2 regions of the Lysinibacillus sp. genome follow, and region 2 is predicted to be linked to the other one. Evidence: riboswitches for the same ligand, from Rfam matches in the RefSeq annotation. Region 2 holds a riboswitch; the other holds the start of a gene.

Region 1 (7,420 bases), on a different contig from region 2:
TATACTAGCGGTAGTAAGAGATGGAAATGGTGCAGGAGGTGACACTGTTGATTTTTTTGAAGTTTTTGATCCAAATTATCATAGTATCTGGTTTGATTTACATTGTTAGTGGACGATTAATTGGCTCCAATATCAATTTTGTTCGTAGAGTGCTATCGGTTGTTATTAGTGTGACATTAACCTCTTTTGTTTACTGGTATTCTTATTTGCGCCATACGGATTTTTTATCAGAAACGATGATGCAAACGGTGACAGAAGTCAGTACGCTCATTTGGATTGGGAGTATGCTACTCATTTCTATGTTACTCTATTTAGTTTTTGAACTGTTTGATCCAAGTGGTATAGCAACAGGAGACCGGCGAAACGGCCAAAAATCCATGTTATTTCGACTGCGTAGCTATTGGCGACAACAGAAACGTTTAAGGCAAGTACTAAAAATTGCTGTCACAAACGGTGTTGTGCAAACGATTAAATATGCTAGGCAACGTGAAAATGAAAAAGAGCTTGCCATTGCCTTAAGAGCAACATTAGAGCAATGTGGTGGGATTTTCATTAAATTTGGACAAGTACTGTCAACGAGGAAGGAATTATTTTCGCCCATTTTTATAGATGAGCTAGAAAGACTTCAGCACCGTGTGAAGCCTTTACCAGAGGAGCAAGTTACACAAATTTTAGAAGGCTCACTTCCACAACCAATGAATGAAATATTTAGCCATTTTCAAATGGAACCCATTGCGGCTGCCTCTATTGGTCAGGTGCATAAGGCGCGACTTAAAAATTATGAAGATGTTGTAGTTAAGCTTTTGCGTCCAGAAGTAAAAGGAATCATGCGTGATGATCTTGAAATTTTAGAGGAGTTTGCCAACTGGCTTTCAACAAAATCAACTTGGGCAGAGTCATTAGGCTTTCGGGAGCTAGCTGGTGGATTTGCGGATGGATTACGTGAGGAGATTCATTTAGATATTGAGGTCCGTAATACTTTACAGGTCAAAAATGCTCTAGCGAAAAGTGACTATAAAGTTCGAATACCTAAAATATACACAGCCTACAGTAATGAGAATGTCATTGTGATGGAATATATTCGAGGGCAAAGCGTAGCAGATGGGGCAGCTGAATTCAAACGGTTGTCTATCGATCGTAGGCAATTCGCAAGAATAGTATTATATTCATTTTTTGAACAAATGTTATTCTCTGGAATTTTCCATGCAGACCCGCATCCAGGAAATATCCACATCGATGAAACAGATGGCACACCAGTTCTGCTTGATTTTGGTGCAGTTGGGCGATTAGGCGCTACACAGCAGGAGGGTTTGAAGCTATTCTTGATGGGCATTCAGCTTAATGATTCAAGCGTTTTATATGATGGCTTAACATTATTAGTGGAAAATGCTGATCACGCAGACCGTGCAAGGATGGAGCAAGCAATTGATCAAATTTTACTAAAAATCTCCTATGTTGATCGTATACCGACTGAAGAATTAATTCATGCATTATTTACAGTAGTAAGGGACTTTGGTTTAGCGTTCTATCCTGCAGTAGGGTTGGCTCTTCGTTCCTTAGTGACACTGGATGGCACTTTACGAGTAATTGATTCCCGTTTTGATATTTTTACCGAGGCAAAGGATTTTTCTGCTACATATATGCGTGCCTCTTTCTTAAAGCCATTTAAAGAACCAATGGCTACTAAAGAGCGACTTCAGGAAGAACTGTCCATGCTTATACCTACTTTACGTAAAATGCCAAGAAGAGTAGATCAGCTAATTCAACGCGTTGAAAGCGGGAAGATTATTTTACATCATGATGTTTTTTCAGATGAACATAATGCTCGTTTTATTACACATTTGTTTTCTCGCTTTGTGCTGCTTTTAGTAGGGATCACCTTTGGCATTATATCCGTGGCGCTTTTAGCTATCTCCCAATTTATTCATGATTCTTATGCGGTTTACTTAAATACTGCCGCCTATTTAGGTTTATTTTTATGTGCCATTTTATTAGTAAGATTATCGATACAAGCTCTAAGATCAATGAAACAGTAGATAGGGAATCTTTTCCCTATCTTTTTTTTGAAAAATTGTAGAGAAATATTACAAAAACATTACAGAACGATGCGTAGGTCTAATGTCGAATAAGCTATTTTTATCGCTATGTAGATTAAATTGGTTATTTGTAGAATAAATACGCATTATATCTAATGTTACAGAAATATTTCGAGTTTTACTAATGTATTAAATAGATGAGAAATAGTATAAAAGTTATGCCGGAAATGCTAAACTTTAAAAGGCTAATATAAATATAAGAACAATTAATTAAAATAGAAATCGTTCAAGTGATTACATAGGATATCGAGAGCGAAATTGATAGATGAAGGGAAATGAAGGTAACGTGGGAAAGCGCAATAAATGGCGTAAGTCGATGGTGCTAGCATTGGCACTAGCAGGCGGCTTATTATTTAATACAATTCAACCAACTGAAGTACATGCCGAAGAAACTTCTCAACAAATGATCGAGAAAAAGGCTGAAATAGATAAACAAGTGAAGAAATTAGAGCAAGAATTAACAAAGCTACAACAAGAGATCGACGCAAAAGTTAAAGTATTTAAACAAGTACAAGCTGAAATTAAAGAAGTAGATGCTAGTATTGTTGAAACACAAAAACGTATTGAACAACGCTCTAAAATCTTAAGTGAGCGTATGGCTGCATATCAAGCACAAGATAACACTGTAGGCGTTTATTTAAATGTCGTTCTTGAAGCAAAAAGCTTTGCAGATTTAATGGACCGTGTCGTAGCGGTTAAAACATTAATGGATGCTGACCAAGAATTAGTGGATCAACAGGAAGCAGATAAAGCAAGCTTAGTGCAACAAAAAGCTACATTAGATGAAAAGCAAAAAGAGCTTCAAAAACAATTCCAAGAGCTTCAACAAAAGGAAAGCGAAATGGAAGTGAAAAAGGCTGAAAACGAAGCGAAATCACTTGCATTAAAAGCTCAAATTGCAACGAAACAAGAAGAAGAACGTTTAGAAGCGGAGCGTAAAGCAGCTGAAGAAGAAGCAGCTCGTTTACGTGCTCTTCAAGCAGCAACGCCAGTAGTACAAGCAACTCAAAATACTGGTGGTGGTCAACCACAAAAAATTATTGTTGGCTCTGGAGCTGGTACAGCATCATCAGGAGATGCTATTTCAACTGCTAAGCAATTCCTAGGTCGTCCTTATGTTTGGGGTGGTAGCAACCCATCAACAGGCTTTGACTGCTCAGGTCTTGTACAATGGTCTTACAAACAAGCAGGTGTTTCTTTACCTCGTACAGCATCACAACAATATTTAGCAACACAGCGTATTTCAGCAAGTGAAGCACGAGTTGGTGACTTAGTATTCTTCAGCTACGGGTCTGGGGTAGCGCACGTAGGTATTTACTTAGGTAACAACACAATGATCGATGCTCAAAACAACGGTGTCGTAATTGAATCACTTGATTGGTGGAATCAATATTTAGTAGGCTTCGGTCGTATTCAATAAGCAAGCCTCTTTAACTAATAGACGATTGACATGAGAAAAAGGTCATCTTTGTAGAGAAAAAATACAAAGATGACCTTTTTTATTTAGCTTAAAAATTTTTAAATTTTAAAGTTTAACTTAATGACACCTGTCTCTTTCAATGCAATAAAGAAAATTATAACAAAGGGACCGACAAGTAAACCGATAATACCAAATAACTGAAGACCAATGAACATGGCGATTAATGTTGGCAATGTAGATAAACCGATATGGTCTCCCATTAATTTAGGCTCGACTACTCGACGAATAATAAGTAAAATAGCAGCTAAGATGAATAATTTTACAGCAATAGCTGTGTTACCCATCAGTAAATGATAAAGTCCCCATGGAGCTAAAATAATGATAGAGCCTAGGAAAGGGACAATATCTATTAACCAAATAATAATCGTCATTGTTATGGCATATTTGGGTTGGATTAATAGAAGTCCAATAAGTGTGACGCCTCCAATAATAAAGCTTACAAATAAGTGTGCCTTCATATAACCGAAAGTTGCATCCTTTAGACGATTAAGGATAATCTTTATTTTCTTTGCAGTGTTGGGCTTTAAATATTTATAAGTGATTTGCTTTAATTTAGGCAAATCAAGCATAAATAGGAATAGAGCAATCATATAAACGAGAAGACTGATAAATAGGCTTGGAATTTCTGAAAAGAAGGCTGAAACTTTGCTATAATTAAAGAAGCTTAAAAAGAATTCTTCAACTTTTTTTATGAAATCCATTGTGGTTTTTTGAAGTGAAGCACTTACTTCTGGTGGAAAGTCTTCTGTATATTTAGAGATATTTTCTTGCATATGGAGCCACATATCTGATAGCTTGGAAATATAATAGGGAGCTTGCTTAGATAGTAAAATTATTTGCGACATGATTTGTGTAATGGACAGATAGCAAATAATAGATATAACCATAACACTCACTATGTATATAAAAGCAACTGCTATTTTCCGTGACATCTTCCATCGCCTTTTAAAGAACATGACGATTGGTTCTAAGAAAAATGCACTTATACCTGCAAATAGTAAAGGCATGGACACAGGGATAATAAAATAGGCAGCTACAAGTAAGGATAGAATCACAATTACTCGAAAAATCAATTTCCTAGCATTAAATTTATTCATAAACTCACCTTCTTTGCGAAAAAATTAAGTTAAGTGTACCATAAATCAAATTTTATTACGTTCTGAATCAATAAAGGTAGGGATAAATTATGGAAAAAGAGATTTTGCAACTTTTTAGTAATCTAACAGAGCGTGACCACGATATTCAATATGAATCTTACGAGGAACTAATGAAAATTATGCAGGAGCCCGTAGATTGGACATATGCAGTATGGGAACAGCTTGTACAAGCACTTACATACAAAGATGGACATGCTCGTGCACGTGCTGCACAAATTTTATGTGCCTTAGCCGCAAAAAGTGATCCAGAAGAAAGGGTATTGGAGGATTTTTTGAAAATTTGGGCTGTGACGTATGATGAGCGATTTGCCACGGCGAGGAACGCGTTACAAGCTATTTGGAAAATTGGATTAGCAGGTCAAGTACAAAGAGACTTAGTTGTCTCGTATCTAGCTAAGAGATTTCAAACATGTTTGGATGAAAAGCATCCCTCTCTTATTCGCTATGATATTATTATTTCTTTTAAAAAGCTTTATGATCAAACGAATGACTCTAAATTAATAGCTATTGCACATCGCTTAATTGATGAAGAGCACGAAGTTAAACACAAAAAGAAATATAAGGCAGCCATCCGTTCAAAGTAGCGAGATGGTGTTTTTTTGTACAGATGTAAAGTTTCTATTTGGAGTACAACTGTTTTTTCCTATTAATATATGGTAAACTGCTTTACAAATGAAATATTCTTGCAGAATAAAGGTGCTAACTAGCATAATCGGGAATTCGGTGAAAAACCGAAGCTGTTTCCGCAACTGTAAGTACAGCCATTATAAAGATATACCACTGTCTCCAAGGAGATGGGAAGGTTCTTTATAGCTCATTAAAATTCATTAATGAATTGTACAAGCCAGGAGACCGACCTTTATTTGAACGTATAACAACTCTTCGGAAGCTAGGAGGATATACGGCAAATTACATAGGTAATGTCATAGTAATTGGCAATCATTATGTTATTTTCGTCGTTCCTTTGCTTAAAGGAGCGGCGTTTTTTTATGCTATCGTTCATGTAAGAATTTATCAAAATGGGAAGGGGGTACATCAAGTGAAAAAGGATGCACGTTATTCTTGTTATCCGTTTATGCGTGAGAAGGCTTCAACGGTTGATTATGAGATTCGAACAGATAGTCTCACAACACATCTAGGGGTTGCATTAGCTGCAGTAAAAAAGGAGGATGTACAAGTTGTCGTAGATGATTTGCTGCTTATATTACCTATGGCTTACCATGTCAATGGTTCAGTCCGAGGAAAGCTAGCAGTAACAGAAGAAGATCTTTCTTGGTTAAGCGAACGCTATGACTTTTATGTTCGTCATGTGAAGGAAGACAAAGTTTTGTTTTACCTCAGGGCACAGAGGCTGCTGCTGCTTTACATCTTTGCCGCAGTGAAGCCAAAAAATCATATCGTACATTACATAAGGTTTCAGAGGAACGAGAGGTACCAGCTATCCTTTTCGACTACTTAGGCTTGTTAGCAAATGTATGCTTTGTCATGGCAGTCTATATGAATCACCAAGCAGGTATAGCTGAAATACCGTTTATTAGTAAATCCTATCCAATGAAAAAGAAAAGGGAGAGTAAGAATGAAGAAAGTATTTAATTTCCAATGGCTATCAGTGCTAGTACTAATATTAGTTTTAGCAGGTTGTGGTACCTCAGAAGATACAAAAAATAAAGAGGCTTCACAGGATACGCAACAAACTGAACAAACAACCTACAAAGTAACAGATGATCGTGGTGTAGAAGTAGAATTTAAAGAAGTACCAAAAACTATTGTTTCTTTACAACCAAGTAATACGGAGATTTTATTTGCACTAGGTGTTGGTGAGAAAATCGTAGGAGCAACAGAGTATGACACATATCCAGAAGCAGCACAAAAAATCGAACGAGTATCTGATTCTCAGAATTTCGATAGTGAACGCATTATAGCCTTAAAGCCAGATGTGGTCATTGCTTACACAATTGGCTCTAAGGATGCATTGAAACCATTAGAAGATGCGGGACTGAAAGTATTTGTTATTGAATCTGCCACATCATTTGATGATGTTTATGGGGATATTGAACAACTAGCTGCTGTAATGGGTGTTGAAGATAAAGGAAATGAATTAAACGAACAGATTAAAGCGAAAATTACTGAAGTACAAACAAAGGTGAAAGAAGTAAAAGCACCGAAAAATGTTTATTTAGAGATTAGTCCTAAGCCAGATATTTATACGGCAGGCGCTGGAACTTTCCAGCAAGAAATATTAAATGCAGCCAATGTTAAGAATGTCTTTGCTGATTTAGACAATTGGGCGCAAGTGTCTGAGGAAGAGGTTATTGCGAAAAATCCAGAGGTTATATTAACAACAGTAAACTATACAGAAGATCCTATAGGGGAAATTTTGACACGTGATGGTTGGAATACTGTGAAAGCTATTCAAGATAAAGCTGTACAGTCTCTTGATACTGATATCTCTAATCGTCCTGGTCCACGTATTGGAGAAGCAGTAGAATTAGTAGCTAAAGCTGTGTATCCAGAGTTATTTAAATAACAATTCAAGGCTAGCTGATCTAACGGCTAGCCATTTTTATATGGTTAGTTATTACCTAGCGTGAAAATTGGAATTAATTTAATTTGTTCTATAGAATAAAGGTAAGAATGCTTAATAATTTAGGGAGGGTAGTGAATGGAACAGTTAGATACACAGGTTA
Region 2 (7,420 bases):
GAGTTGGTATAGTGAGGGTATTTATTCATTTAAAGAAGTGGTTTATGAGGCGCTTGCTGAAACAGTCAACTACCAAGCCATTTATGAGAAAAAACGCTTTGATAGTAAAGGGCAGTACATGGAACAGGATGATTTTGTCATGGGCACGCCTGGCGAATTTCCCCTTATGGTGAAGGAAAATGGCATGACCTATGCGGTTCATTTAAATGATGGTGCGATGACGGGCATTTTCCTTGATCAACGTGAGGTACGATTGGCTATACGTGAGCGTTATGCAAACAGCACCAACATGCTCAATACGTTCTCCTATACAGGGGCATTTTCTGTGGCAGCTGCCCTCGGAGGCGCTAATAAAACAACGAGTGTGGACGTAGCTAAACGCAGTCTAGCCAAAACGATTGAGCAATTTAGTGTCAATGACATTGATTATGAAGCACAGGATATAAAAGTGATGGATGTCTTTCATTATTTTAAATATGCGCAGCGTCATGCATTACAGTTCGACCTTGTCGTATTAGACCCACCTAGCTTTGCACGTACGAAGCAAATGACGTTTTCAACGGCGAAGGACTACCCTAAATTACTGAAGGACACGATTGCGATTACGGCCAAAAACGGTATCATTGTTGCTTCTACCAATAATGCAAGCTTTGGTATGAAAAAGTTTAAAAGCTTTATTGACCAAGCCTTTAAAGAGACTCGTACACGCTATAAAATTGTCGAGGAATACGGTTTACCGAAGGATTTCCGTGTGCCTCGGGAATACCCTGAATTTAATTACTTGAAGGTCGTATTCATTCAAAAGATCGACTAACTAGGAGGGAATCACACTTTGCTGTGATTCTTTTTTTATGTAAAAAAGTGGCCTAAGAAAGTTCTTAAGCCGCGAATAAAACCTTATAAATACTTCACAAACCAATCGCGAATATATTCGAGTCGATTAATTCGTAACGTTGGTTTTCCGCTTCGAGATAGCTCATGATTAGCCTCAGGGAAACGCACGAATTTTGTTTCTTTTTTACGATGCTTTAAGGCAATAAATAATTGCTCTGCCTGCTCAATCGGACAGCGATAATCTTTTTCACCATGTAAAATCAATAAAGGTGTCTCCACATTATCTACATATTTCAGTGGAGAATGATGCCATAGCTTCTCTATATCGTCAAAGCCCGCTTGAATTTGCCAGTCTGTAAAGTAATAGCCAATATCACTAACACCATAGAAGCTAATCCAGTTCGAAATGGAACGCTGTGTCACGGCTGCTTTAAAGCGGTTCGTATGGCCAACAATCCAGTTGGTCATAAAGCCTCCATAGCTTCCCCCTGTTACACCAAGACGGTCTTGGTCAATAAAATCATAGTGCTCCAACGTGTAGTCTACGGCAGCCATCAGATCCTGATAATCATTACCACCATAATCACCTCGTACTGCATCGACAAATGTTTGACCATAGCCATGACTACCACGTGGGTTCGTATAAAGCACAGCAAAGCCTTGAGCAGCTAAGATTTGGAACTCATTAAAATAGGTGTTGGCATACATGGCATGTGGCCCACCATGAATTTCAAGAACGAGAGGATATTTATTCCCAGCTTCATAGCCAACTGGCTTCATAATCCAGCCGTTAACCTTCCAGCCCTCTGCTCCTTCGAATTCAATGGCTTCTGGTACCGATAAGGTTCTCGTCTTTAAAAATTCTTCATTGATGGATGTTAGCTGTTCTCTGTCACCTGTTTGCAAGTTGATGTAAAATAAATCGCCAGGATTTGTTGTTGTGCTAATAGCAACAACTGCTTTATCCTGTTGAGCATCAAGTGAGAAACCATAGACATATTGATCATCGTGAATAGCTGGGTAGATTTCGCCCTCTATATTACCGAAATAAATCGCCGCATTGCCATGATCTGTTACTTGGAAGTAGAAGCTTTTGTTATCGTTCAGCCATTGAACACGTGGTGTCACTACACCTTGTAGGAAATCTCCAATAGCAAAATCCCCAATCGGTGCATCAAATTCACCTGTGATACATGTCAGCACATTGTCTTGCAAATCATACACCCATAGCTTAGCTTGCGTAGCATTTTCAAATTCTCTTTCACTTCCTATATAAGAAATAAAGCGACTATTCGGTGACCATGATGTTTGATAATACATGCCTGTTCCTTGCGTAAGCTGGCGCGTCTCTTTTGTCTCTACATTTAATAAGAAAATATCGATATTAAATGAGAAATCTAAATCCTCCGCTTTATCTGCTAAATACGTAAGATATTGTCCATTTGGCGACCATGTATCAAGATGGAAATGTTCATTTCCTTCCGTCACTTGCTCAAGCTCACCCGATTCCAAATCGACGATGGCAATGTGGGTAAACTGCTCCAAATTCAAGAACCCACCTGCATCTGATTTATGTTTCATCTTGTCTATTTCGAGAGGCTTTACTTCTTTCTCCTCTTTCTTTTCATCCTCCACCTTGTCTAAGATAGATTCATCCTTCCCTAGCTTAACAGAAAAGGCAATTTTCTTTCCGCACGGTGACCATACAGGAGATGACGCACCATTTTTACAATGTGTCACTTGTTTTGCCTCACCCCCCGCTTTTGACAAAACATAAATTTGGGGCTGCCCCGTTCTCGTTGACAAAAAGGCAATTTGACTGCCATCCGGAGACCAAACAGGAGCACTTGTTCTATCCTCTCCAAATGTCCATTGCTTTGGCGTTCTATCCTTCAAGTGTATGTAAAATAAATTGGATATATAGTCTTTTTTCTTTTCATCAATACGAGTCTCTACATATATTACCTCAGTGCCATCAGGTGATAGCTGGGGATCTGCTACCGATTTTAAGTGATAAAGATCTTCTGGTTGAATTCCTTGTTTCGATGTCATGTTCTTACTCCTTTGGATTTGTAATTTTTATTGCCTTATTACAATACTTCGACACCCTAAGTAATATTCCTGCTATTTAATAGAATCTTTTACTATTTCCCAATATTCAGTTGATTTTGTTCTACGATAAAATTTATAAAAGGGCTCATGAGGACGTGCATACTCCTGATAAAGACTTATAATTTGTAGCACAAAGCCTTCAATCTGTTCTACCCCTACCTTTTTTGCAAATAATGTGCCAGCCTGTGCCTTTGCCCCCATCGGTATAGCCCCTAAATAAACATCAAAGCTTTCGTTTTGATAAACGAGTCCTATATCATCAAAAGATGGGTTATAGCAGGCAGATGCACAGCCATTCACGTTAACACGCACTCTCGAAGGGACCTGAATCCTCTCTAACGTATGATAGAGCTGTTCTGTAATATGCACTGCCTCCATTTTTTCACCATCACAAAAATCACATGCCTTCATGACGATATTAGGTACTGCTGGTGCAATATGTAGACCCGCTTCCTGTAAGGCTTGAACAGCTTGTGCGGCAGCACTCGTCGGGACGGATACTATAATACTATAAGAAGCCGAATACTTAATTGCCCCCTTTTCTCCAACAATCTCGGCTATTTTTTGAAATTGTGCTGGCGTGTAATGCTTATTAATAATGCCAGGACTGACAGCTAAGCGTGTAAATTCGCCTTGTTGGCTAAGTGTTTCGAAGGTTTGATCTGGTACGTTTTTTTGAAATGCATTCATGGATATCTCTCCTTATGAAAAAGGAGCTAGCAAAAACGCTAGCTCGGATTGTTGTTAGATTAAAAATTTTCAGGATAGAAGCCTTTTGCTAAAATTTCAATCGCCTCTGCTGCTCGAACTCCTTCAGATGCTGCTGATAGCGGAAGAATAACAAAGCGCTCATTTTTAACAGCTTCCATCTCCTTTAATGCGGGATCATTTTTTAAGAATTGAATCTTTTGTTCTGCTGTTGTTTCACCGTAATCAATGACAACCACCACCTCTGGGTTACGGTCTACTGCATCTTCTTTTGATACGGTTGTCCAGCCGGATTCCACATCACCAAAAATATTTTGACCACCAGCGATGGTCACTAGCTCATTCATAAAGTTTTGACCAGCTGTAAAGATATCCTTTTCACCGCTGTCAAACACTAACACACGTAAATTTTCATCATCTTTCGGTAATTTCGACTGTACATTTTCTACGTCTTTCGTCATTTGCTCAATTAAGGCTTCTCCACGATCCTCCACCCGGAAAATCTTCGCGATATTGCGAATATCAGTGAAAATATCCTCTAATGTCGGCTTTGTCATATTGGAAGCTGTATGTAAATACGTATGAATCCCTAATGCCTCTAGCTCTTCCGGAGTTCCTACGCCCTTTTCACCAAAGCCACTTTTCCAGCCTGCATATAAGAAATCCGCCTCTGCATCAATTACTTGCTCCTTCGTTGGATATTGATCTGAAAGCACAGGGACCTTATCGTAAGCTTCTTGTAATGGCTCATAGATTGTATCATCTAAGTAAGCTGTTCCTACCATGGAATCCTCTAATCCTAATGCCAGCATGATTTCCGTTACATGCTGATTTAAACTAATCGCTTTTTTTGGTGCTTCCTTATATGTTTGCGTTGTATCATTATTTTCGATCGTTACTTCTGTTGTTGCTGTCTCGGACGGCTCAACCTTTTCACCCTGTTCTGCAGACTCTTTGTTGTCCGTTGCATTACAAGCGCCTAAAACAGCTACTAAGGCAATGACCATGATGAGCCATAAACTATTCCATTTCTTCATGTCCTAATCTCCTTTGTTATGAATATAGTTTTGAGGGCATAAAAAAACCCTCTTGTCGCCAAGAGAGAAGCATAGTGAAAAAATGGTATGGTCACCTTTATCACTATCCCCATCCTCGTGGTTCTTAGTTAACAGTTCATATTGGCAGGTATCCTGGCTTAGGTTCATCATCTATACGCCTTCCCATAGCTACACTACAGTGGCACGTTGTATAGACTCCCCATTTACAGTTGCGGGACAGCATCGGAATTACACCGATTTCCCTTTTAAGCAAATGACAAATGCCATTTGCACCAATACATTTTATAATGGTTAATACTATTGATAGACTAGCAGAAGAAGATTAATCACGCAATGAGGAACATGGCGTGACATCCATAATCCCCATTATATTAGCACTATTTCGACATAAAGACGAACTATTTTACAAGAAATATTTCTACGAGAATTCTGTTACAATGGGAAGAAAGCAATGGATAGAAACGAGGATTGGTTATGTACAAAACAATTGGTGTACTTGCGCATGTCGATGCAGGGAAAACAACATTTTCTGAGCAAGTACTTTTTCATACAAATAGTATTCAAGCCCGAGGCCGTGTCGATCACCAGGATACCTTTCTCGATAATCATGAATTAGAGCGCAAGCGTGGCATCACCATATTTGCCGAGCAAGGTCGCATGAACATCGGCGATGATACATACACGTTAATTGATACACCAGGGCATGTCGATTTCTCCCCTGAAATGGAGCGTTCCATTCGAGTCATGGATTACGCCATTATTATTATCAGTGCAGTGGAGGGCGTGCAAGGTCATACAGAAACAGTATGGCAGCTGTTACGTAAATATCATGTCCCAACCTTCTTTTTTATCAATAAAATCGATCGTGAAGGGGCCAACGTAGAGGCAGTCATGAAGCAGCTACGTAAAGATTGCTCACCAGATGTCTTGTTGATCGATGAACCGCTTCGAGCAGATTATCTTTCTAGTAGTATGATGGAATGGCTGGCAGAGCGAGATGAAGAATTACTCGATGCCTTTTTGAATGAATCGTTGGAACATGAACAATGTCTAGCACAGCTAAAGGACATGATTACAAGTGAATGTGCTTTCCCTTGCTTTACAGGCTCGGCCTTAAAGGATGAGGGCATTCAGGAATTTATTGCCCAGCTTCCTCTATTAACCGATACTCATTTTGAACAGGATGCACCGTTTCAGGGAGAGGTTTTTAAAATACGACACGACGGCCACCAGCGTTTAACCTTTATGAAGGCCATGCAGGGGTCCTTACATGTGCGGGATGAATTTACCTTTGGCGAGACAACAGAAAAAATCACAGAAATTCGCCTTTATAATGGCAATCGCTTTGAAACCGTTCAACATGTTGAAGCGGGTGAGATATTTGCTGTTAAAGGGTTAAGTCAGGCAACTATTGGAGACCGCATTGGCAGTACTACACAATCGCAGCCGTACGAGCTCGTCCCAACCTTACAGGCAAAGGTACAATATGAAGGCGACCAACATATTAAAGAAGTGCTACAAATTTTTCGTTTGTTAGAAGCGGAAGAGCCTTCATTACGTGTTCTCTGGCAGGAAAAATTCCAGGAAATCCACGTGCATATAATGGGCGTTATTCAGCTAGAGGTACTCGTTGAGGTATTACAGAAGCGTTTTTCATTAGTCGTTTCTTTCGGAGAGCCACAAATTTTATACATGGAGACAATTGCGACAACGGTTACAGGCTATGGCCATTTTGAGCCACTCAAGCATTATGCGGAAGTGCATGTATTAATGGAGCCAAATCCACGTGGAACAGGCATAACTTTTAGCAATGCCTGTCATGCGGATGATTTATCAGTAGGTAACCAACGACTTGTTGAAAAGCACTTATTTGAACGGGAGCATCATGGACTACTGACAGGCTTCCCGCTAACCGATGTTCATTTTACGCTGTTGACAGGTCGCGGGCACAATGAACACACATCGGGCGGTGATTTCCGAGAAGCTACTTTCCGAGCGTTACGCCAAGGACTTGAGCAAGCGCAGAATGTCTTACTGGAGCCATACTATCGCTTTAAAATGAAAGCCTCTAATGACTTTATTGGCCGCATGATGACCGACATTCAACAAGCAGCGGGTACATTCGATGACCCAATCTTGACGGAAACAGATGTTGTGCTAACAGGACGTGCGCCCGTTGCCACTTTGATGAGCTATAGCACAACCTATGCTGCCTATACAAATGGAAAGGGCGCACTAACACTACAGTTTGACGGCTATGATGTGTGCCATAACCCCGAGGAAGTCATTGCACAAATTGGCTACGATAAAAATGCCGACCCTGAATATAGTTCCTCTAGCATCTTTTGCGCGAAAGGCAAAGGCTACACCGTCCCTTGGCAAGAAGCACAAGCCGCCATGCATTGCCAATAATATTGGGATTGGGTGGCACCGCTCACGTGGGGATTTGCTCTTGGCGGCAGGGATTCTTCCTTCCGCGGGTATTCCTAGCTCTAGCGCGGGTGTTTGCTCCTTTCGCGGGTTTTCCTCGCTCTAACGCGGGTATTTGCTCTCCTTCCGCGGGTATTCCTCGCTCTAGTGCGGGTGTTTACCTCTTTCGCGAGTATTCTTCGCTCTAGTGCGGGTGTTTACCTCTTTCGCGGGTATTCCTCGCTCTTGCGCGGGTATTTCCTCTCCTTCCGCGGGTATTCTTCGCTCTTGCGCGGGTG

What was found. Region 2 has a riboswitch for cobalamin ahead of RT445_RS18870 (ABC transporter substrate-binding protein). Riboswitches for the same ligand answer to the same signal wherever they lie in the genome.
Region 1: another riboswitch for cobalamin. It lies ahead of RT445_RS05065 (ATP:cob(I)alamin adenosyltransferase); the one in region 2 lies ahead of RT445_RS18870 (ABC transporter substrate-binding protein).

What each region holds. Positions count from the first base shown of each region.
Region 1 covers NZ_DAMDAY010000013.1:346-7,765, reverse strand. Annotated here, with positions in the region: gene RT445_RS05085 (ABC1 kinase family protein) at 48-2,036, shown strand; gene RT445_RS05080 (C40 family peptidase) at 2,362-3,516, shown strand; gene ytvI (sporulation integral membrane protein YtvI) at 3,615-4,673, opposite strand; gene RT445_RS05070 (hypothetical protein) at 4,763-5,317, shown strand; cobalamin riboswitch at 5,411-5,608, shown strand; partial or broken gene RT445_RS05065 (ATP:cob(I)alamin adenosyltransferase) at 5,773-6,326, shown strand; gene RT445_RS05060 (ABC transporter substrate-binding protein) at 6,310-7,260, shown strand; partial or broken gene RT445_RS05055 (tyrosine-protein phosphatase) at 7,396-7,420, shown strand, end outside.
Region 2 covers NZ_DAMDAY010000112.1:3,180-10,599, reverse strand. Annotated here, with positions in the region: gene RT445_RS18885 (class I SAM-dependent rRNA methyltransferase) at 1-814, shown strand, start outside; gene RT445_RS18880 (S9 family peptidase) at 898-2,886, opposite strand; gene RT445_RS18875 (NAD(P)/FAD-dependent oxidoreductase) at 2,959-3,636, opposite strand; gene RT445_RS18870 (ABC transporter substrate-binding protein) at 3,696-4,691, opposite strand; cobalamin riboswitch at 4,818-5,004, opposite strand; gene RT445_RS18865 (elongation factor G) at 5,187-7,124, shown strand.